3 regions of the Brevibacillus sp. NSP2.1 genome follow, and region 1 is predicted to be linked to each of the others. Evidence: riboswitches for the same ligand, from Rfam matches in the RefSeq annotation. Region 1 holds a riboswitch; each other region holds the start of a gene.
The links. Region 1 has a riboswitch for S-adenosylmethionine ahead of M655_RS10830 (homoserine dehydrogenase). Riboswitches for the same ligand answer to the same signal wherever they lie in the genome.
Positions count from the first base shown of each region.

Region 2: it holds a riboswitch for S-adenosylmethionine, as region 1 does, so the genes downstream of both, M655_RS10255 (aminotransferase class I/II-fold pyridoxal phosphate-dependent enzyme) here and M655_RS10830 (homoserine dehydrogenase) in region 1, are expected to answer to the same signal.
Region 3: it holds a riboswitch for S-adenosylmethionine, as region 1 does, so the genes downstream of both, mtnK (S-methyl-5-thioribose kinase) here and M655_RS10830 (homoserine dehydrogenase) in region 1, are expected to answer to the same signal.

Region 1 is NZ_CP048274.1:2,156,812-2,164,230, forward strand. It holds gene zwf (glucose-6-phosphate dehydrogenase) at 1-533, shown strand, start outside; gene M655_RS10815 (Gfo/Idh/MocA family protein) at 672-1,724, shown strand; gene M655_RS10820 (cyclase family protein) at 1,711-2,331, shown strand; gene M655_RS10825 (DinB family protein) at 2,548-3,063, shown strand; cobalamin riboswitch at 3,169-3,368, shown strand; SAM riboswitch class I at 3,834-3,941, shown strand; SAM riboswitch class I at 4,085-4,194, shown strand; gene M655_RS10830 (homoserine dehydrogenase) at 4,278-5,540, shown strand; gene M655_RS10835 (hypothetical protein) at 5,607-5,762, opposite strand; gene M655_RS10840 (CapA family protein) at 5,916-7,055, opposite strand; gene M655_RS10845 (VOC family protein) at 7,133-7,419, shown strand, end outside.
Region 2 is NZ_CP048274.1:2,034,622-2,042,040, reverse strand. It holds gene M655_RS10270 (PhoH family protein) at 1-109, opposite strand, end outside; gene M655_RS10265 (YhcN/YlaJ family sporulation lipoprotein) at 309-929, shown strand; gene M655_RS10260 (trans-sulfuration enzyme family protein) at 1,022-2,230, opposite strand; gene M655_RS10255 (aminotransferase class I/II-fold pyridoxal phosphate-dependent enzyme) at 2,227-3,390, opposite strand; SAM riboswitch class I at 3,486-3,611, opposite strand; gene M655_RS10250 (pyridoxamine 5'-phosphate oxidase family protein) at 3,701-4,156, opposite strand; gene M655_RS10245 (DUF5665 domain-containing protein) at 4,332-4,640, shown strand; gene M655_RS10240 (hypothetical protein) at 4,647-6,035, opposite strand; gene M655_RS10235 (hypothetical protein) at 6,279-6,551, opposite strand; gene M655_RS10230 (YlaH-like family protein) at 6,562-6,879, opposite strand; gene M655_RS10225 (glutathione peroxidase) at 7,124-7,419, shown strand, end outside.
Region 3 is NZ_CP048274.1:1,062,947-1,070,365, reverse strand. It holds gene M655_RS05185 (ABC transporter ATP-binding protein) at 1-772, opposite strand, end outside; gene M655_RS05180 (ABC transporter ATP-binding protein) at 800-2,542, opposite strand; gene M655_RS05175 (GNAT family N-acetyltransferase) at 2,770-3,324, opposite strand; gene mtnA (S-methyl-5-thioribose-1-phosphate isomerase) at 3,485-4,525, opposite strand; gene mtnK (S-methyl-5-thioribose kinase) at 4,522-5,751, opposite strand; SAM riboswitch class I at 5,932-6,077, opposite strand; gene M655_RS05160 (anti-sigma factor) at 6,170-7,363, opposite strand; gene M655_RS05155 (sigma-70 family RNA polymerase sigma factor) at 7,360-7,419, opposite strand, start outside.

The DNA.
Region 1 (7,419 bases):
GCGTTTGGATCGACGACCCGTTTTGGAGCGGTGTGCCTTTTTACATTCGCACAGGAAAGCGGCTGAAGGAAAAAGCGACCCGCATCGTCATCGAATTCAAAAACCCTTTGGAGCGGCTGTACCGGGAGCAGCAAGAAAAGACATTGCCCAACCTGCTCATCATCAACGTCCATCCCGAAGAAGGAATCGCCTTGCAGTTGAATAGTAAGAATCCGGCCAATAGCGGAAAAATTGAGCCTGTCACGGTTGACTTCAGCGCAGGCCACCAGGACGTGCCAGAGGCGTACGAACGACTGCTGTTCGATGCGCTGCGCGGCGATTCCACTTACTTCGCCCACTGGAACGAAGTGCGGCTGTCGTGGAAATGGGTGGAGCCGATCCTTGCCGCCTTCGAACGCAATCTCGTTCCGCTCGTCTCGTATGAGGCAGGTTCACACGGTCCGGAGGCCGCGCGTGATTTGCTTCGGGAAGAAGGATTTTCCTGGTGGCTAGATCATGTAGAAGAACGTGAGCTGGAGCCAGTGCATCGGTAGTGTGTGCAGAGGGAGTGTCGGGCGCACGAGCGAAAAGGCTACGTGCCCAACCCGGCCCCTTCGACCAGCCAGCGAAAAACTGCCTGCAAATCCCACGACTTTCGGCCAATCAGCCCAAAAACAAGGGGGAAGCGATTCATGCGATTTGGCGTAATCGGTACCAACTGGATTACAGAAGAGTTCATCCAGGCAGGCCATACGGTAGAGGGCTTTTCCCTGCAAGCTGTTTGCTCGCGAACGCTCGAGCGCGCCAAGGAATTTGCGGCCAAGTTCGCGGCTCCTTTTTTCTACACGAATCCCGCAGAGATGGCGGCGAGCGGACAAATCGACGCCGTCTACATTGCCAGCCCCAATTGCTTTCATGCCGAGCAGGCCATCCTGTGCATGAGCTTGGGGCTGCACGTCTTGTGCGAAAAGCCGCTCGCCTCGAATGCGGACGAAGTAGAGGCGATGCTTGCGGCGGCGAAAAAGCATGATGTTCTGCTCATGGAAGCGGTCAAATCGACCCTCGTGCCGAACTTTTTTACGATTCAGGACCATTTGCCCAAGCTGGGGAAAATTCGCCGCTTCATCGCCAGCAATTGCCAGTATTCCTCCCGCTACGATGCGTATCGCGCGGGCGAGGTGCTGCGGGCTTTTGACCCGGCTTACTCCAACGGAGCCTTGATGGATATCGGGATTTACTGTCTCTATCCGGCAATCGTTCTGTTTGGCAAGCCGGAGCAGGTCAAGGCAGAAGGAGTTGTGCTGGCGTCAGGGGTAGACGGAGAAGGCAGCATTCTTTTGAAGTACGAAGAGATGGACGCCATCCTCAGCTTTTCCAAGATTACCACCTCCTATCAGCCAGCGGAAATCCAGGGGGAGGACGCCACGATGGTGATCGATAAAATCAATCACCTGACGCGCATCGAGATTCGCTACCGAGACGGCAGGATCGGGGATGTGACCAGGCCCCAGACGCCGAAGGCGATGCACTACGAAATCAGGGAGTTTATCCGGCTGGCTTCGGCGGGCGCCAGAGAGTCGGCGACCAATTCACATGCAGCCTCCCGATTGACGATGGAAGTCATGGACGAAGCGAGAAGGCAAATCGGCGTCGTCTTCCCGGCCGATTTGCGGCGCGGAAGCAAGCATCCGGAGACAGGGAAGAACGAACAAAACAGGGAGGCGAAACGCGATGAAAATGTTTGATGTGACCGCACCTATTTTTGAAGGGATGACGGTGTACAAAAACAAGCCGGAAAAGCAGCCGAAGATTTTGTCTGCAACAAACGGCTACGTGACCGAGTCGAGAATCGACATGGATGTGCATTCTGGCACACATGTGGACGCGCCGCTGCACATGGTGAAGGACGGGGAGACGTTTGAAAGCATTTCGCTGGAAAAGCTGGTAGGAAACTGCCGCGTACTCGACCTGACGCATGTGGAAGACAAGATCGGGCGAGCCGAGCTGGAAGGTTACGACATTGCGTCGGGAGAGTTTGTCCTGTTTCAAACGAAAAATTCGTGGGAGGATGCTTTTTCGTTCGAGTTCGTCTATTTGGCACAAGACGGCGCAGCGTATTTGGCGGAAAAAGGCGTGCGCGGTGTCGGCACGGATGCATTGGGGATTGAGCGCAGCCAGGAAGGACACCCAACCCACAAAACGTTGTTTGGCGCAGGCGTGATCGTGATTGAGGGCTTGCGGCTTCGCGAGGTGCCCGCAGGAAAATACTTCATGGTTGCTGCCCCGTTAAAGCTGGTCGGCACAGACGCTGCTCCGGCAAGGGTGCTGTTGTTTGAGGGCTGGCAGGGATGAAGGTAAATAAAGCGTTCGCAGGGGGGAGCTGCGGGTTCGGGTACGGGTTCGGGCACGGATACGTATGCCCAACTGCTTTGCGCGACAGAGGGTCTGGCTTGCTATCCCTTTAAAACGGCCGTGATGTTACCACAGAGCATCTGAAAACCGGATGCTCCAAGAAAAGGCCAGACAGCAAAGGAATGACCGTTCCCAAAATCAAAGGAGGCGAAAAGCATGCCAAGTCGACCAAATCGCGAGGAATACGGGGAGTATTTTGCCTACTATGTCGAGCAAGTGCCAGAAGGCGAGTTGACAGCCGTACTGGCGAAGCAACTGGCGCAGACCGTCGAGATGTATGCCGGGCTTACCGAGGCGCAAGCGGAGTATCGCTACGCGCCGGGCAAATGGACCGTAAAAGAAGTGTTGGGGCATCTGATCGATACGGAGCGGATTATGAGCTACCGCTTGCTGCGAATTGCCCGGGGAGATCAGACACCGCTCGTCGGATTTGACGAAAATGCGTATGTTGCGCAAGCTTTTTTTCAGAAACGCGACCTGGCCGATTTGCTCGAAGAATATCAGGCTGTTCGGCAGTCGACGCGCGCTCTGTTGCGGGGAGTGGCAGAGGAGGCGTGGACGCGAACAGGGACGGCCAACGGCAACAAACTGTCCGCACGCACTTTGGCCTATGTCATTGCCGGGCATGAGGCCCATCACTGTCGCATATTGCGGGAAAGGTATTCACTGTAGACGGTATGCAAAAGCGAACCGCGTTGATTTGATTCGTCCCTTTCGCTTGTTTATTCTACCATTTTTCAGGAAAAGTAGAATAGAATGGTAGTAACGATTTGCAAAATTGCATACGGGGGAACAGGTTCCTTGCGGCGATTCGCTGCTAAGGATAATAGGGAAGCTCGGTGCAAATCCGACACGGTCCCGCCACTGTAAGAGGGGAGTTTCGCGCACACAGGCCACTTGTCCAGCCGCTGGACAGGGAAGGCAGCGCCAGACGATGATCCCGAAGTCAGGAGACCTGCCTGTTTCAACAACACTGATGGACCTACGGGAGATAGGGAGGTGTTAGAGGACTCGCCATACTGGCAAACGGACAAGGATGTCTATTGCTTGCCTGCGCATTTTCTAACGATCGGATCTTTTTTCGATCAGTAGAAAATGCGTTTTTTGTTTTGGGGAGAGGAAATCGGCGCTGATTGACCGTGAGCAACTCAAAGGAGGGAGCAGCATGGTTCAGCTTTTCATCTGTCAATGGTGCGGTTATGTCGAAGAACGAGAGCTGTCGGGGGAAAGCGAGGAAGGGCTGGTCCGTTGCGTTTGCTGCAGTACGGAGGAAGTCGAAAGCGTTTTTGCCAGGTGAAGGCGACCGTACATTCGGAACGGTTGTCCCGTTTTTGGCCGTATCTGAACCGTTTCTGACCGCATCTAGCCTGGTTAAAAACGAAAAAGAATTTTGTTGACGAATGCTTTGGAATTTCTTAGAATAGGCTCAACAGCAAACAAAGTTCTTATCCAGAGAGGTGGAGGGTCTGGCCCGATGAAGCCCGGCAACCGTTGCGTAGAGCGACAAGGTGCCAATTCCTGCGGGGCGTTTTCGTTCCGAAAGATAAGAAGCGGGTACATCGTAGCAGTTATGACGAACCTTCTTCTTAACGAAGAAGGTTTTTTGATGTTTCCGCTCAACAAAGGCTTTCTTTTCCAATAAGCTTTTCGCTTGGCCGCTTTCTCGACGAGAAAGAGCAAAAATTCATAGTTTTCTTTATCCAGAGAGGCGGAGGGACTGGCCCGATGAAGCCCGGCAACCGTTACACAGCTTGTGACAAGGTGCCAATTCCTGCAGGGCGGAAGCGTCCTGGGAGATAAGGAGAAGGATTTCGTTGATGCCAAAACCTTCTTCTTAGCGGGAAGGTTTTTTCTTTTTACGAAAATATTGCTATGAGGTGGTAGAAATGAGCGCAGGTGTAGTCAAGGTAGGGCTGCTTGGATTGGGAACAGTAGGGGGCGGCGTCATCAAGACGATTCGTTCGCAGCAGGAGAAGCTGGCTGCGAGATTGGGCAAGCGAATCGAAATTGTCAAAGCATTGGTCCGCGATTCGGAAAAAGAACGGGCCGTTCAGGTAGATCCCGCGCTTTTGACCACGGATTTTGAGGACGTGTTGAAAAGCGATGTGGACATTGTCGTCGAGGTGATGGGGGGCGTCGAGCCGACGTATGACTACGTCCGTGCCTTGATCGAAAAAGGCTGCCACGTGGTGACGGCGAACAAGGAGCTGCTTGCCAAACGTGGCACAGAGTTGGTCGATCTGGCAAACCGGCATCAGGTCCATCTGGCCTATGAGGCGAGCGTGGCAGGCGGCATCCCGATTTTGAGCGTGCTGCGACAGTTTTTGCGCACGAACGATATTCAAGGAGTGCGCGGCATTCTCAACGGTACGACGAACTTCATCCTGACGAAAATGGAAGCGGAGCAGCTTCCCTATCAGGAAGTGTTGAAGCAAGCGCAGGAGCTGGGGTATGCGGAAGCCGATCCGCGCTCTGACGTGGAAGGATTCGACGCGATGTACAAACTGTACATTCTCGCGCAGCTTGTGTACGGAGAATCGCTGCCGCTTGCAAATGTCGTGCGCAAAGGGATTGCCGATTTGTCTCCTGGTCACATCCGTATCGCAAACGAGCTGGGCTACCGGATCAAGCTGATTGCCCAGGCGCACAAAACAGAGCAAGGAATCCGGCTCTCGGTTCAGCCGACCATGCTGCCTGTCGCTCATCCGCTGGCGCAAATTCAGGATGCTTTCAACGCTGTTCAGCTTTCCGGAAACATCGTAGGCGATCTGCTGTTTACGGGCAGAGGCGCAGGCGAGCTGCCGACGGCAAGCGCCGTTGTCGAGGATTTGGCTTATTTGTTGACGCAGCCGTTTACCCCGCATCCGGCCTGGAAGGAAAAAACGGCCGAAGCGCAGCCGGGTCAATGGCAGGACGAGCGCGTGCTGTGTTATCTCGAAGGCTCGTGTCTCGCTGCGACGCCTGATCGCGTCCTGCATTTCTTGCGCGAGGCGGGCGTGACGGTGACGAAGCTGAAAGTCCAATTCGATCTGGGCGGAGTATTGCGCGCGGGGTTGATCGTAACAGGGATTCGCGAAGAGCACGAGGAAGTGCTGAAAAGCGATTTTGGCCTGTCCGTCCGCTGCTTCCCGCTGCTGGAAACGGCATAACCCGAAAAAGCGGCGCAAAAGAAAAAACGGGCAGGCAGCAAGGACGAATGCCAGATGGATGGCGTCCTACTGCCTGCCGTTTTTGTCCGAATGCTTGGGGGGATCAGGGGCGGAGCCGTTTTGCTGGTTTCCCGGGAAGACGGCTTTTTCCCATTTGGTCATGAAATAGCCCGAGAGCAGAAAAACGCCAATGGCTGCTACGGTAATGATGGCTCCTGTCATGCTCTCCCTCCTTTTGCTCGTAAAAGCGGTCTTGCTATGGTTTACGAATAAGGCTTGGAGAGGTTTCAGCCAAAAGAACAGGGATGCGCCCGTTTTTTCATGAGCGGCTTCCGGCTGAAGTGGCGAATAGGACGGGGGTTATACTATGCCATGCTAACTTCCCCGCACGCGGCCCTCTGCGTCAATCTGGACGTTTTCCGAGAGCGATTCGATTCGCTTGCGCAAAGCGGCTCCATCTGTGGCGTTCATCGGCACGGCTTGTCCCAGTTCGGCGTGGAACGGAAGCATTGTCAGGTCGCAGGCGGCGTTTTTCGTACAGCTTGCTTGCAGCACCATCGTTTCCCACGTTTTCGGCTCGGTCGAGCGCGTGAAAATGAAGTTGCCCAGGCTGTAGGCGATCCATTTGCCGCGATACTGCTCAAAGCCTTGCAGCACGTGCGGATGGCCGCCGACGATCAGGTCAGCGCCTGCGTCGATGTACGCCTTGGCGAGTTCTTTTTGATGATCGACGGGAAAGTCTTCGCGCTCTTTGCCCCAATGGGCGATCACGACGACGAGATCAGCCTGTGCTTTCGCCTGCTCGATGGCTTGGACGGCCAAGGCGGGGTCGTAGGTTCCCGCCAGTCCCGGCCCGTTTTTTTGCGCGAACCAGCTCACTTCCGGTATGACCCGGCTGAATCCGAGCACGGCGAGCCTGATGCCGTTTTTCTCCACAAAAACAGGCGCGAAGGCGCGGGTGGCATCGACTCCGCCCCCGACATAGGCGATCCGGTGTTCCTCCAGCGCGGCGAACGTATCGAGCAAGCCGTCTACGCCCTGATCCATCGAGTGGTTGTTCGCCAGATTGACCGCGTCGATTCCGGCGGCCTGCATGGCGGGCGCAGCCAAAGGGGACGACTTGTAGACGTACGCTTTGTTGTCGGCGGGAGTCCCTCTCGTCGTAAGCGGCGTCTCCAGGTTGGCGATGGTGTAGTCATCCTGCAAAAAAAGCGAGCGCACATGCGTGAACGGGTAGTCGTAGCCTTTTTCTAGCAAAACGTTTTCCACATTTCCTGCCATCATGACGTCCCCGACAAAGCTGAGCCGGACAGTCGGCTCCGGGGCAGCGACCGGCTCTGGTGCGGGAGTGGCTTTGGGAGCCTCGTGCTTGCCGAGCGCAGTGAAGCCGAGATAAGCGCCTGCCCCGAGGACGGCGAGCAAGCTGAAAAGCAGCGTATTTTTCCCTGCCCGAAGCCACTTTGGTTTTGTCTGTCTTCGCCGGGAGCGTCTCCGGCTGTGATTCGTCTCGTTCATGCTTCTCCTTTCTTCGCTAACGAAAAGCTGCTAAATTTTGCTATGATAAAGGTAATTACGAAAAGAGGCGAAAAAAGATGCAATTATCCTTTGACCATCTGGTTCATTTTGTCCATCGTCCGCCCGCAGAAGCAGCGCGGCTGTTTCGCGAAGCCGGATTTCACGCTGTAACGGGAGGCAGGCACACCCATTGGGGGACATGGAACAGTCTCAGCTATTTTGGCTTGTCGTATGTGGAGTTTTTGGCGGTCGAGGATGCGGCGGTTGCCGGACGATCCGACAATCCGCTCATCGCGCAGTTGGTCGCGGAGCACGAGCTTGGCGAAGGGCTTGGGCAAATCGCCTTGCGCACCAGCGAAATGGA
Region 2 (7,419 bases), 120 kb from region 1:
TTTCTTCCAACACCACAGCGGGTATGACAATTTCGTTGTCAGCGAAAGAGAACATCGCCCGTGGATCTTGCAGGAGTACGTTGGTGTCCAGTACGTAGATTTTCTTCAAAATCTCGCCTCCTATTACCCTTCTTATATACGGTATGCAATTTTTGGAGGGATGCTCAATTGTGGCGACGTGATGTACTACAGTCTATGTTCGGTCGGACAGAGATAGACGGCCCTTTGGCAGAATGAAATGGGGCTGCAAGGACAAAATACAGGTAACCTGCCCTCCGCTTTCAGGAGGCATTACGGGGAAAGGGAGAATGCGTATGAAACGGATGATTATCGGCTGCCTGGGCGCCAGCCTGCTTTTGTCTGGATGCATGTCGAACAACAAGCCGCCAGCCAATCAGGCTGCCCCACAGCCCAACCAGCAAGTGCCTCATACCCAGCGCGTCCAGCAAACGGCTCCGGAACCAGCTTACAACCAATCTTCGCAAGCGACGGCCGACCGGCTTGTGCAACTGGCTACCCGTGTGAAAAAGGTTAACGGTGCGACGGCGGTCGTCATCGGCAAGATCGCTGTCGTCGGGATTGATGTGGATGCCCATCTCGATCGGCCCGAGGTCGGCGTCATCAAGTACACCGTTGCCGAAGCGATGAAAGAAGACCCGCAGGGCGCAAACGCAATCGTGACAGCCGATCCGGACATCGTCCAGCGCCTGAAGGAAATGGCTGCGGACATTCGCCGGGGCCACCCGATCTCGGGCTTCGCCGAGGAGTTGGCTGACATCGTCGGCCGCATCATTCCACAGTTGCCGCGCGACGTAAGGCAGCGGGAGGAAACGCCCTCGCAGGAAAATGAACAGCGCATCAACAAAGACGGCCGCGCGACACCGCAAGGAAACGACAAGATCAACGTAAACCGCACAGGCGCACCATAAAAAAAACTCTCTCGAAGCCATTTCAAGGATGAGCGAACGCGTTTTCGTGGAAGATTCCGATTCAGTAAAAAAGAGGCATTCGCCTCGGGAAATTACGCCCGGGAGAATGCCTCTTTTTGTTGCGGCTGGACGGATTGTTGTGACTGAACCGAACTCAGCGGCGGCAATGCGTCCAGTACCTGCTTCAAGTCCGCGAGCAAGTCGTCCACGTCCTCCAACCCTGCGGACAACCGGATCAAGCCATCGGTAATGCCGCGCGCTTCCCGCTCCGCTGCGGGCATCGCCGCATGCGACATCATCACCGGATACGACAAGATCGTCTCGACAGCCCCCAGGCTCACTGCCACAATCGGCAGCTTCACCCGGTCAAACAACGCCTTGGCTCGCTCACGGCTCCCTACATCGAACGACAGAACCGCACCGTGGCCGCTTGCTTGCTGTTGCTGGACGAGATGCCCCGGATGGTCAGCCAAGCCCGTGTAGTAAACGCGGCTCACGCCAGGGTGCGTGGACAGCCACTCCGCGAGAATCCCTGCCGACTTTGTGCTGACATCCAGACGTGCCTTGAGCGTTTTCAGCCCGCGCATGACGAGCCAGCAATCCTGTACCCCAAGAATCGCGCCCATGCCGTTCTGGATCAGGTACAGTTGCTCGCCGAGCGCGGCGTCGCGCGTCACTGCCAGCCCGGCAACCACGTCGCTGTGGCCGCCGATAAACTTGGTCGCGCTGTGGATGACGACGTCCGCCCCCAGCTCCAGCGGCCGCTGATAGTACGGCGTCAAAAACGTATTGTCGACAATGACGAGCAGCCCGTGCTCCTTCGCAACGGCTGACACCGCCGCGATGTCGGTCACTTTCAGCGTCGGATTGGACGGCGTTTCCAGATACACTCCCTTGGTCGCCGGAGTAATCGCCTCCCGCACGGCCTCTGTCTGGGTCGCATCGACAAACGTAACGGAAATGCCCATTCTCGACAGCACGCGGGTCAAAAAGCGGAAGGTGCCGCCGTACACGTCCTCCGCGACTACGATATGGTCGCCAGCCGAAAACAGCATGAACACGCTGGAGATCGCCGCCATGCCGGACGAGAAAGCAAAGCCGCGCGCGCCGCCTTCGAGAGCGGCAATCGCTTCCTCCAGCGCGTGTCTGGTCGGATTGCCGGAACGGGCGTAGTCATACGTGCCTGGCTGGTCGAGATCAAACTGGTGAAACGTGGAAGCCTGGTAAATCGGAACCGACGACGCCCCTGTGAACGGATCGATGCAAGTAGAGCCATGCAAAACCTTCGTTGCGAAATTCATCGCGCAGCCCCCCCAACGACAAGACTTGCGTCCAAAGCCTGAAACAGATCAGCGATCAAGTCTTCCGGATGCTCAATCCCGACCGACAGCCTCAGCAATCGGTCACAAACGCCGACATACTCCCGTACTTCCAGCGGAATGTCAGCGTGGGTCTGTGTCGCCGGATACGTACACAACGATTCGACGCCGCCAAGGCTTTCCGCAAAAGAAACGATGCGCAGATTTTGCAAAAACAAGCCCACCTGCTCCGCAGACCGTACCCGGAATGAAACCATACCGCTATAACCGCTTGCCTGGCTCGCCTGGATGGCATGCCCGGGGTGTTTTTGCAGCCCTGGGTAAAACACTTCGGCGACAGCCGGATGCTCCTGCAGCTTTTTTGCAACCGCGAGCGCGTTTGTCTGATGTCTTTCCATGCGCAGCGCCAATGTCTTCATTCCGCGTACCAACAGCCAGCTATCTTGTGGACCCAATACCGCTCCGATGGAATTATGCAAAAACCGGATTTTTTCCGACAACTCCTCGCCTTTTGTCACGATCAGTCCGGCCAGTACATCGTTGTGGCCACCCAAGTACTTCGTCGCACTGTGCAACACGATATCTGCGCCAAGCTCCAGCGGGCGTTGACAATAAGGGGTCATGAACGTGTTGTCGACTATCGTCAAAAGTCCATGCTGCTTTGCCAGCCCGGCGATTTGGCGAAGATCGGTAATCTGCATGAGCGGATTCGTCGGCGTCTCGAAGAAGATCGCCTTTGTCTCGGCTCGCAGCGCGTTTTGCACCGCTTCCAGGTCGCGCAAGTCTACGTACGTAAAAGACAGGCCGTAGCGGGAAAGCACCTGCTCAAACAAGCGATACGTCCCTCCGTACAAATCGAGCGACACAATGAGATGATCTCCCTGGGAAAACAGCCCCATGACCGTATGAACCGCCGCCATTCCCGATGCGCAGGCAAAGCCCGCATCGCCCGATTCTGCCTCGGCGATGGCTTCTTCCAAAACCGTGCGGGTCGGATTGGCCGTGCGTGTATAGTCAAAGCCTGTGCTCTGCCCCAATGCCGGGTGGCGATATGCGGTGGCATAGTAGACAGGAAAGCTGACCGCCCCTGTTTTTTCATCTCTGCCTACGCCTGCTTGAATCAATTTTGTTTCCAGTCTCATACGTAACTCTCTCCCTCCAATGATGTACGAGGGGCATGAAAAAAGCCCCCTTTCCTCTGAAAGAAGGCTTTGTTTACGTCACCGTAAGCAAGACCTTCTCATCTTTCAGAGTTAAAAAACTCTGCAGGAATTAGCACCATTATCTCCCCGCATGAACGAACATGCAGGTGATTGGTTGCCGGGCATCATCGGGCCAGTCCCTCCGCCTCTCTGGATAAGAAGTTTTGCTATTCAATTTGAATGACCTAATACTAAAGGATACGGCGGTTTTTTGTCAACAGGATTTTCCACTGTTGTGCGGCCGTCTTGACTAGGCGTTTTTCAGCGCAGTCATGACCTGGTTGTCCAGCTTCGCAGCCGCGTTTTTGTCGTACGTCTTTTCGTATTGCGGTTCTACGGAAATGCGCGAGCCGTAAAACATGACGTCTCGGACGGAGTCAATCGCGATCTCCACCAGCGCCAGCTTCAGCGGAACGCCCTCCAGCCGCTCGGCTTTCACTGCGGCGCGTCCGTTGATCGCAAAAGAGGAGCCTGCCCCGATCAGATGCAGGACGACCTGCGGCTCTTTGGCAATATTGGCGAGTATGCGCGAGCGGTTATCCACGGCAAAGCGGATGAGTCCGCTGTTCACCGCCAATGTCCAGGACAAGGAGCTGAGCGATGGCGCTCCTGTCTCGTGATCGACGGTGCCGAGCGTCACAAATCGCTCTTTTTGCAGGAGCGCGAACAGTTCTTCCGACAAGGTTTGGGATACGGTTTCAGCCATTCGGATGCCTCCTCGTAAACGGTAGTACGTCTATTGTACCCCTCGCATCTGCCATTAGGCAAACGTTTCCTCCACGCCTTGATTCTGCCTGTTTTTTTCCCTACACTGGTAAAAAACAAAGCCGTACCGGATAAGGAGGTTGGAAAAAGTGGCACCTACGCCTACAGACCGGCTTATGCACAAAATCGACCAGGTCCTCCACGAGCTGCAGGAAGTGCGGAAAATGAACGAGCGCATGGACAAAATCGCCATGTTTTTGGAGGATATCCGGCTCGCAGACGTGATCCAAAACTACACAGCCCCGCGCAAGCTGCTCTGGATCAATTTCCTCGCAGGGCTTGCCCGGGGTCTTGGCTTGACGATTGGAACAGCGATCGTGCTGGCGCTGCTCGGCTCGCTTTTGACGCAGTTTCTCTCGATCCCTATCCTCGGCGATTACATCCGCGAGCTGGTCGAGTATGTTCAGACTTACAAGCAGCCGTAAACGAGACTACTTGCCGCTTCTTTTGCCGCGGTCGTCGTCATCGTCGTCGTCGCGGTCATCGTCGCGGTCATCTTTGTCGCCATCTTTCCATTTGCCGTCGTAGTTTTTCCAATAGCCGTATGCTTTTCCGTTTGGATAGTGGTGCTTGTCTTTATCCTTGTCGTCCTTATCGTCATCCTTCTTCGGCACGGCGGTAATTTTCGTGCTCAGCGCGATGTCCGCCTGCTTTACCAGCTTGTCTTTCGCGTACAGTTCCAGATGGACGGTTTTCGCAGCAAACGAGCGGTTTTTGTAGGTAAAGGTCACGGTGTATTCGCCCTTGTCGTTTGGCTTGATCTCCTTTTTCTTGCCGTCCGGGGTGACGACGACAAGCTTTGCTTTTTGCTTCTCGTCCCAGCCCTTGACGGTGCCTTTCAGTTGAACGGACTTTTTCTTCAAATCGTGCACTGCCGTTCCGGCAATGGCATAGGCCGCGCCAGGGTCTTTGTCCGGTGGGTTGACGACATCGACTTTGATCGTGTCGGAGTCGACTTTTTTCCCGTCTTCATATATTTCGACCAGCGCTTCGTCGCTTGCGGCTTTCGCCTTCACGTCCTTGACCGTCACGCTGAAGCTGTCCACCCCGTCCCACAGCTTCTTCAAGCTCGTCTCCTGTTTCACGCCGTTGTAGGAGACGACGACCTTGTCCGCTCCGTGCTTGACGACACCTTTTACCTGCCATTCGGCTTTTTTGGCGTCGTACACGGAAAAGGCGTGGATCAGCCTGCTTTTTTCCTCGTCAGCCTGCGGGATGAGCTTAACTTTTTCACTGTCCGCCAACAGACTGCCGGCATACGCCTGTACGGTGACGTATTGGACGGAATCTGTTTCCGGCGCGGCAAAGCTGACGGTAAACGAATGCTCGCTCGTCGGCACTGCCTCGATAAAGTCGCCGTTCGGCTTGGTCACGACTACTTTCGTCACTTCCGGCGTCACGATGCCTTTGATGTACACCTTGCCGTTTTCGGTCTGCGCGCTCACGCTGACCAGTTCCTCGTCCGCCTCTGTGCGGCGAACTTCCAGCCAGATGTCGCCGTAATAGTCGCGATAAATGCGCTCCCACTCCGACTTGTTCGTTTCCATGTATGTTTGCAGCTTCGTATTCAGATGGATCGGATCTACAATCAGGTACAAATGGTCTGCCTGGTTTTTCAGCAGCATATTCAGCGTAGCCGGGTCGTTTTTCGCAAGCTCTTTCAGGTTGTAGCGGGTAACCTGCTTGCCTTCGTCGCTCATCACTACCTTGGTCGCCGGCGTGCTGCTGGAGCTGGCATCTGCAAAAATCGGCGTCAGGCAGCCGATGAGTCCCGCCGCCGTAACGACCGCCAATACGGGCTTGGTCATGATCTTTTTCACTGGTGTCTCCCCCTCTATTTTTGCCAATCATCCCCTGTCTTCTGTGGGCAACCATACAGACGTAGCGTTTTTTTCAAAAGTTGCACCGCAGCCGAAAACACGTCTAAATACCCACAGCGGCTCCAGACAGCAAAAAAGCGCGCCGGGACACTCTGAACGCCTGATAATGCCCCCGTGCGCACGACAAAAAAGACTCTTCCGCCGCCGAACAGGTCGGAGCCGGAAAGAGTCTTTTCCCTTTTTTTAACTATTGTATTTAGGCTCGTTTTCAATCGCGACCAGCAAGGACTCGACCGTTTCAGCCGGATATTTGCGCTCGAACGTCGCCGCTTCCTCCTTTGCCGTCAGCACGTACCAGCCGCCTTCCTGCCGATAGGCAAGCTCGCTAAGCGCGTGGTCCTCCTGCAACATCTGCAAGAAAAACGCCGCCGTCTCCTGCGCCGACTGATCGTCCGGCCGCGCGTCTGCTACCACTTGAATCTGCAACCAGTTAAAGAGTGCATCATCACGTTTCACGAGGGCCACCTCACTCTCGCTCCGGTTTGATTCTCAGCTTGACGACGACCAGAATGACAATCGCGACCAGCATCGCGCTCTTCACAGGAAGCTGGACGTCCAAAATCGCAAAGATCAGCGCCCCGACGAACAGGAGAAGGTATAAAAGCAACGTTTTCAAGATCGGCATGCGAATTACCGTCGCAAACCCCAGGTAGTAAACGATAATTAATTGCACAAACAAAATCCAAGCCCGATTATGGTCCGCCCACAGGCGGAAGCTGTCGTAGGCGCTCAGTTGATCCGGGTTTGCCGGTACGTAGGTTGAAGCAAGGTGTATCCAGTCCATCACAAATCTCTCCTGTAACGCAAAAGGCCGTGTCCTCTCACCGCGACGGGAAAGACCCGCTCTTTTGCATAATCTTTTCCTTTTTCCAACGTTTTTTCGTATGTATCCTTTTTACTTTATCAGGTGATGGATTTCCTGTCAAAAACGGACTGCTCCTGCACTTGGCGCATGACAATGCTAGCCTGCCTTTTCGCGGACATGCTATGATGAGAGGGTCGCAAACTTAGAAAAAGGTGGGAAAAACATGAGCCTGTACGATATTTCCGTCAAGACGATTTCCGGCGAAGAACAGACGCTGGCCGAGTACAAAGGACGCGTTTTGCTGATCGTCAATACCGCCAGCCAGTGCGGACTAACCCCGCAGTACAAAGGCTTGCAGGAGCTGTACACGCGCTATGCGGACAAAGGATTCGCCGTTCTCGGCTTTCCGTGCAACCAGTTTGCCGCTCAAGAGCCTGGCAGCGAGGAAGAGATCGCGGCATTTTGCGATCGCCACTACGGCCTAACGTTCCCGCTGTTTGCCAAAATCGATGTGAATGG
Region 3 (7,419 bases), 1.1 Mb from region 1:
TCCCGTTTTGCACAAACGTGGCCAGCACGCTCACGTACAGCTCGCGAATCGCCTCGGTGTCGTTGCTCACGCGGGAGACGAGCGAGCCAACCGGCGTCTTGTCAAAAAAGGACACCGGAAGCTTTTGCAAATGCGCAAACAGCTTCATCCGCATCTGCTGAATGATGCGCTGGGCAATCGTTTGCAGCCACAAAATCTGCACGTAGTTGAAGCCCGCCGACAGCAAAATCAGCGCTCCGTACCCTAACGACAGCCAGATGATCGGCTGCACGTCGTTTTGGTACATCGCCAAAACTTCTTCGCCCGTCAGCCGGATTCCTGTCGGAGCCGCACTCGTCCCCGCCGCATCGCCCGCCGTCACCGCAAAGCGCTCCCGGCCATTTTCCGGCTCGATGGGCGTGAACTGCTTCTCGCCGTTTTGCTCGATTTTTCCCTCGATCAAGTAATACGTCGTGCCTGCCGCAACTACGGTCGCTTCGCTCGCCTGGATGCTGCCGGGTGTCAAGCCCGCATCGGCCAGCGCATCCTCCCGTATATAGTAGCGATCGTTTATCGCAACCACCAGGTCCTCGGGCACCTGCGGCTTTTGTTCAAACTCGTACCAGGGCTTCTGGATGGCGAGGATGTGATTGTCGATCATCGCCTTGGCCAGAAATGGTCCCGCCAGCTCCGCACTCGTCCCGAGCAGAAGCAGGATCAGCGCTCCCCCTATTTGCTTTTGAAACGGCCGCGCAAATGCGGCCAGCCGCTTCCATACGTGTTCTTTCCCCACGAAACGCTCTCCCTCCCTCTTCACGGCTTAGCCGGCAACATCCCGCTCCATTTGCTGTCTGCGATACTGCTCCGCATACCAGCCGTTTTGCTGCATCAGCTCATCATGTGTTCCCCGCTCGACAATCCGGCCTTCGTCCAGCACGAGAATCAGCTCGGCGTGTTGCACGGCAGACAGGCGGTGAGCGGTAATAATCGTCGTTTTGGCGGCGCGCTCCTCGCGCAAATGACGCAAAATCGCCTCTTCCGTCCGGGCGTCGACCGCCGACAACGAATCGTCGAGAATGAGGATGCCTGCATCGAGCAGCAAAGCCCTGGCAATCGAAATCCGCTGCTTTTGCCCGCCGGAGAGGGTCACGCCCTTTTCGCCCACCATCGTTTGCAGGCCATCGCGGAACTGGGCCAGATCATTGCTCATTTCCGCCAGCTTGAGCGCGTGCAGTACCTCCGCCTCTGTCGCTTGCGGCCGGCCAAACGCTACATTTTCCGCAATCGTCCGCGAGAACAGCAAATGCTCCTGCGGCACATAGGCGATTTTTTCCCGCAGCGCTGCAAATGACAGTTTTTCAATCGGCACTCCGCCGACAAACAGCGACTGCTCCTTCAACTCGTATTGATGCAACAGGGCGCGGCACAGCGTCGACTTCCCGCTCCCCGTCCGCCCGACAATGCCCAGCGTCTCGCCTGCCCCGAGCGAAAAGGTGATGTCAGTGAGCGCAGGCTTTTCACTGCCCGGGTAGGCAAAAGAAAACTGGCGAGCTTCTACCGTATTCGGCGTCTCGGCCGTCACCGGGTGGGCGACTTCCTTCACATCCGGCTGTTCCACCAAAAGCTCGGAGAGGCGCTTGTGGGACGCTCCGCCGCGCTGCAGCACGTTGACCAGCCAGCCAAAGGCGAACATCGGCCAGATCAAAAGCCCGAGGTACAGGTTAAAAGCGACCAGATCGCCCAAAGAAATCGCGCTCGTAAAGACGAGGTATGTTCCATAGCCAAGCCCGATCAGGAAGCTGAAGCCGATAATGATCGCAATCGTCGGCTCGAACAGCGCGTCGATCCGCGATACGCTCACGTTGCGCTCCAGCGTTTTTTCACTGACCCGGCGATAGGCTTCAATGTCTTCCTTTTCCTGCACAAACGCACGCAGCACACGCACGCCGGAAACCGATTGCTGCACGTGGTCGTTCATCTCGCCAAACGCTTCCTGGGCGAGATAAAAGCGCTCGTGCAGCAGTCTGCCGTAGTAGGCGGTCGACCAGGCCAAAAAAGGCATCGGGATCAGCGCCGCCAACGTCAGCTTCCAATCGATGACCGTCACCATGACCCCGAGCGTCAACAGCGTCATGAACAGCGAATCGACCAGCGTGAGCACGCCTGTACTCGCCGTTTGCTCGATCGCCGGAATGTCGTTGGTCGCGACAGCCATCAGATCGCCGCTGCGCTTGCGATGGTAAAACGACGGCGTCATCCGCGTCAGGTGCGCAAACAGACGCTCGCGCAAAGTCCGCTCCAAAATCAGCGCACCGCCGTTGAGCAAGTGTCGCCAGGCAAAACGCATCGCGTACAGCCCGACACCAAGCGAGAGCAGGATCGCAACCGTCCTGGTCAAATCCTGCGTCGTCAAAGAGCTGTTGCGCATCGCATCGACCGTCTCTCCGATCAGACGAGGCGGCCAAAGCATCAGGACGTCGATGAGAAATAAAAACAAGATACCGATTGTGTACCGTTTCCAGTACGCGCGAAAAAACCACGATAGCTCCTTGAGTGTATGCAAGCAGATCCCCCTCCCATGATGTAGCCTTGTATGGAACTCAATTGCAGCCAGCGCTTTTCTCCTGGGCAACTGCACCTTTCCAGCGAATGGACAAACCCGGCTGCGCCAAACCAAACCATGGGCGAAACCGTAATTGTACTAATATATAAAAAAGGCGCGCGCATCACGCACCCCTTCTTGCTTCCTTCATCGTAATTTACTGAATTTTCTTTGTCAATCCAACTTTTTCAGCTACGTCTTGCCAGCCATTCTTCCTTCAACATGCTGTACACGGCATGGTCGACAAAATGGTCGTACAGAAACTCGTTGCGGCGCAGGATTCCTTCCAGTTGAAAGCCCAGCCGCTCCGGGATCGCTCTGCTCCTGTAATTTTCCGTCGCCGCCTGAATCGTGACCTTTTCCAGCCCCCACGAGCCGAAAATAAGCTGGTCCATGTACGCCGCCACTGCCCCGGTCATCAGTCCCTTGCCCTGGAACTGGGCGCCGAGCCAATAGCCGATCGCCGTTTTCTTGTTGATCCAGTCAATATTGTGCACGCCCAGCGTTCCGGCCAGCCGTCCGTTGTGCCAGATTCCGTAGTGAATGCCCTGATTGTCGTTATGCTGCTGGATCGTTCGCTGGATAAAATGGCTCGTATCCTCGACACGCTTCGTAAAATTCAGCCAAGGCAGCCATTCCTTCAGGTAGGGTCTGTTGGTGTCCGTGAGCCAGAACATTTCGGCGGCATCGGACAGCTCAAGCTGTTTGAGAAACGTCTCCTCATTAATCGGTATCCTTCTCATGCAAAAGCCCTCCTTATATTATGTAGATGCAGCGACTAAAGACTGGCAAACGACTGCTTACGCTCGATTATGCGACCGGAGCCATTGTTTGGCAAGCGGCAGGGACGCTTCTTGCGCAAAAAGCGCCCGCCAGCGAACTGGCAGACGCTCATGAGCGTGATTATTGTTTGCTTTTCGCAATCTCTTCCGGTTTGAAAATGCCCGTCTCGGTGACAATCGCCGTAATGTATTGGGCAGGCGTCACATCGAACGCCGGATTGTACACTTTGATGTCGTCAGGTGCTACCTGTTTGCCCAGGCCGTGCGTGATCTCCTCGGCCGGACGCTCCTCAATCGGAATGTCCGCGCCTGTCGGTGTTGCCAGGTCGACTGAGGACAGGGGAGCTGCCACGTAAAAAGGAATGCCGTGCGCCTTTGCCAAAACCGCTACCCCGTAGGTGCCGATCTTGTTGGCGACATCGCCGTTGGCCGCCACGCGGTCCGTTCCGACGACGACCGCCTGCACTTTGCCCTGCGACATCACCATCGCCGCCATGTTGTCGCAGATCAGCGTGACGTCGATGCCCGCCTGCTGCAATTCATACGCGGTCAGGCGAGCGCCTTGCAAGACGGGACGCGTCTCGTCTGCATATACTTTCAGATTCCAGCCGCGTTCCTTGGCCAAATAAAAGGGAGCCGTAGCCGTTCCGTACGCTGCCGTCGCCAGCGCCCCCGGATTACAGTGCGTGAGAACGCCCATGCCGTCTTGCAGCAGCGTGAGCAGATGCTCTCCGATCGTCCGGCACACCTCGGCGTCTTCCTTTTGAATCGCCAGCGCTTCGTCAAGCACAGCGGCTTTCAGCTCTGCGATTGGCAGGGCAGCGTCTTTTTTCACGCGCGCCTTGATCCGGTCGAGCGCCCAGAACAGGTTGACAGCGGTAGGGCGGGATGTGCCCAGGTAGTCTGCCTGACGGTTCAACTCCTGCCAAAACGCTTCGTACGTCTGTGCCTCGCTGCCGCGAATCCCCAGGTACAATCCATATGCTGCGGCCATGCCGATTGCCGGCGCGCCGCGCACTTCCAGGCGGCGAATGGAGCCCCATACTTCTTCTGCGGTCGTCAGCCGCAAGTAAATCGTCTCTACTGGCAAACGCGTCTGGTCAAGCAAGACGAGCGCGTCGTCTTCCCACTTGACTGGCGTTGTTTGTGTACTGGTTGTCATACTGTCGTTGCCTCCTGATAGTAGCGTGCGGTTACCTGGCGGACGATGTCCGTGATGTCTGTCGATTCGTCGACGTTGCTGCGGCCGAGAATCAGCGCTTCTCCGATCGCCAGCGCCAGTCGCTCGGCTTCTGCCCGTTTTTCATCGTCTGCGATGGTGTTCAGATCAGCCACTCCCGCAAGCCCGATCACGCGGCGCAAAATTTTGCAGCCGGCATAGCCCGCCGTGTCCTGAATCAGTCGCTTCACGTAGCTTTGCCACAAGCCTTCGACGTGAGCGCTGCGCTCTTTTGCCTGTTTGTGCCAGAGCTGAACGAACTGGGAAACGAATTCGTTCCAGACATCTTCCACCGTTTCCAGTAAGTATTCGCGGTACGAGTCGCGTTCTCCTGGGTCTTCTTGCAATCCGTGTTGACCTGCGTAGTTGAGCAGCAGGTTGGCGATGACCGCGCCGATGTCAAAGCCGATTGGCCCGTAGTAGGCAAATTCCGGGTCGATCGCTTTCAGGCTCGTCTCGGTGATGAAAATGCTGCCCGTGTGCAAGTCGCCGTGCAGCAGCGCTTCTGCGCGCGTGAGGAAGTCGTATTTCAGCTTGGCGATCTCCAGCTTGAGCGGCTTGTTGTTCCAGATCGCTTCCACTTCCCGGCGAATCAGCGGGTTGAAGTCGTTGGTCGGCGCATTTTCGTACGGATCGGTAAAGACGAGATCTTCTGTGATTTTGCACAATTCCGGATTTATGAATGTTCCGACGAGCGCTTTTTTGTCGTACGGATGCGCGCCCAAATCCGATGTGTAGAACAAGGTGTGCGCGAGAAAACGGCCGATCTGCTTCGGAAAAAGCGGATAGCGCTTGCCCTCAATCAAGCCTTTGCGCATGATGATGTGGTCGCCTACGTTTTCCATCACCGTCAGGGCCAGCTCCTGATCGAAGTGGTACACTTCCGGCACCAGGTCCGGTACGTATTTGTGCTGGATGCGAAGCGCTTCGCTCTCGATCCGGGCGCGGTCGATGGTCAGCGGCCACGACTCGCCCACGACTCTCGCAAACGGCAGCGCCTGCTTCACGATCACTTTTTTTCCGGTAGCCGACTCCTGAATATCGAACACCAGATTCAGGTTCCCGTCCCCGATTTCGCGGCTGGTCAGCTCGGCCCCCTCTGTAAACAGACCCGGCAAGCCTTTTACGTACTCTACTGCTTCCTGTTCAGTCAATGCGCGGTATGCCATGATTGATTACTCCCCTCGTTAAGTAGTTTCTCTCTATCTGTAGCGGACTGGTCATATCCCCCAGCCTTGCGGTCAAACGGTGTCATGCGGCCATCGGCGTTCGTGCTGTGACATACAAAAAGACCTCTTTTCCGAAGAAAAGAGGTCGCTGTCGTCACGTACAAATAACGTGTCATGTCCCCCTTATCTTCCAGACCACTTTTGTTTCTGCAGGAATTAGCACCGTGCACGTCGCTTTTTGCTTCAATCGCTGCTCGCGTTGAAATCGCGTCGTGTCGGTTGCCGGGTATCATCGGGCCAGTCCCTCCACCTTCTCTGGATAAGGTATCCAAACGTATGCGGTTTTGATTTAGTTTGAATCATACAACCTGCGGTTCCACGATGTCAACACTCTTTTTTTGCAAAAACGGCTCGCCTTCTACCAGCTATTCTGCGTCCCCGAGGCGGCGGGGCGCTCCCAGTTCCACCAGTCGATTTTGCCGACAAACGCGGCGGTAATTGACTTTTCCTCCTTGAGCCTGAGCAGCTCCTTCGTCGGCCCGGTCAGGACGGCGCCGTAGATGCGCACGCCTTTTTCCTGCAAATAGCGATAGCGCTCCTCGAGTTGCGGATTGCCGCCCGAAAGCAGCGCGTAGCCCATATCGCGCGCCAAGCTTTTTTGCTCGGTCAAATACTTCATCTCGCCCATGAAGGCGGCCATTCGCCGCTCGCCTTCTCCGTTCACCTGAATCGGCGCGGTTCCGTAATCCAGCTCCCGCTCGGCAAAGCCCCAGACCTCCCCCGGGCCGAGTAGCAGATTGCCGGCTTCCCCGTCAACTTGTTTCACCTCCACGCCAGTGTCGACGGCAAACCAGACCGTCTCCTGGTTGTAGCTGCTGACATGGCGGGAAACCAGCTCGACATACTGCTCATACGTCAGGAAGCTGTCAAACGAGATCGCCAGTTGGGAAACCGTTCCTTCCGGCAGCTTTTCCAGCGTCGTCCAGGCAGGCGTGCGCAAAAAGGACGTGTCTTCTTCCGGTTCTCCGGCCGATAGCGGATAGCGGAAAAACAGCTTTTGCTCCCTGCCGCCCCCTGTCCACTCCGGTCTGGCGCTCACGTTCCACAGCACATTCGTGCTCCGAAAGCGGCCAGCGCTTTTGGCCTCGTTGCCAACCTGCTCTCGCAGCTCCATGTCGATGCTGCCGTACAACAGCCCCACCTGCGAGCCGCTGCTGCCCACGCTCACGCCAGGCTGGGTAAAATTGACCATGTCCCGTGCCACCCGGAACAAATCGTCATGCATCAGCGTCCCCACCCAGCCGTTTACGAACAGCAAGAGCACACCCGCGAGGCAAGGAATCGCGAAGGCATAGAAGGAGGTCGTCAGCCTGTTTTTCCACTTTCCCCGTCGGACGATCGCCCGTTGTCTTGCTTCCGAAAGCCCTGGCGCAGCCTCCTGCTTGCCGTCTGTCCCTTGTTCTTCCCCGAGCAATAGCCGTTCCAGCCGCTTCCCGTACTCTTCGTCGTCTGCCAGTTCCTCGCCCAGCCGTTTCGCTTCCTCTCCCGTCAAATCCCCTCTCAGGTAAGCAAGCAGTTTTTGCTCGCGGTCATCCCCGTTTTGGTTCGTCATAGCCCTTCCTCCTTCCACAGTTGCCGCATCTTTTGCCGTCCCCGAAACAGGGAGCG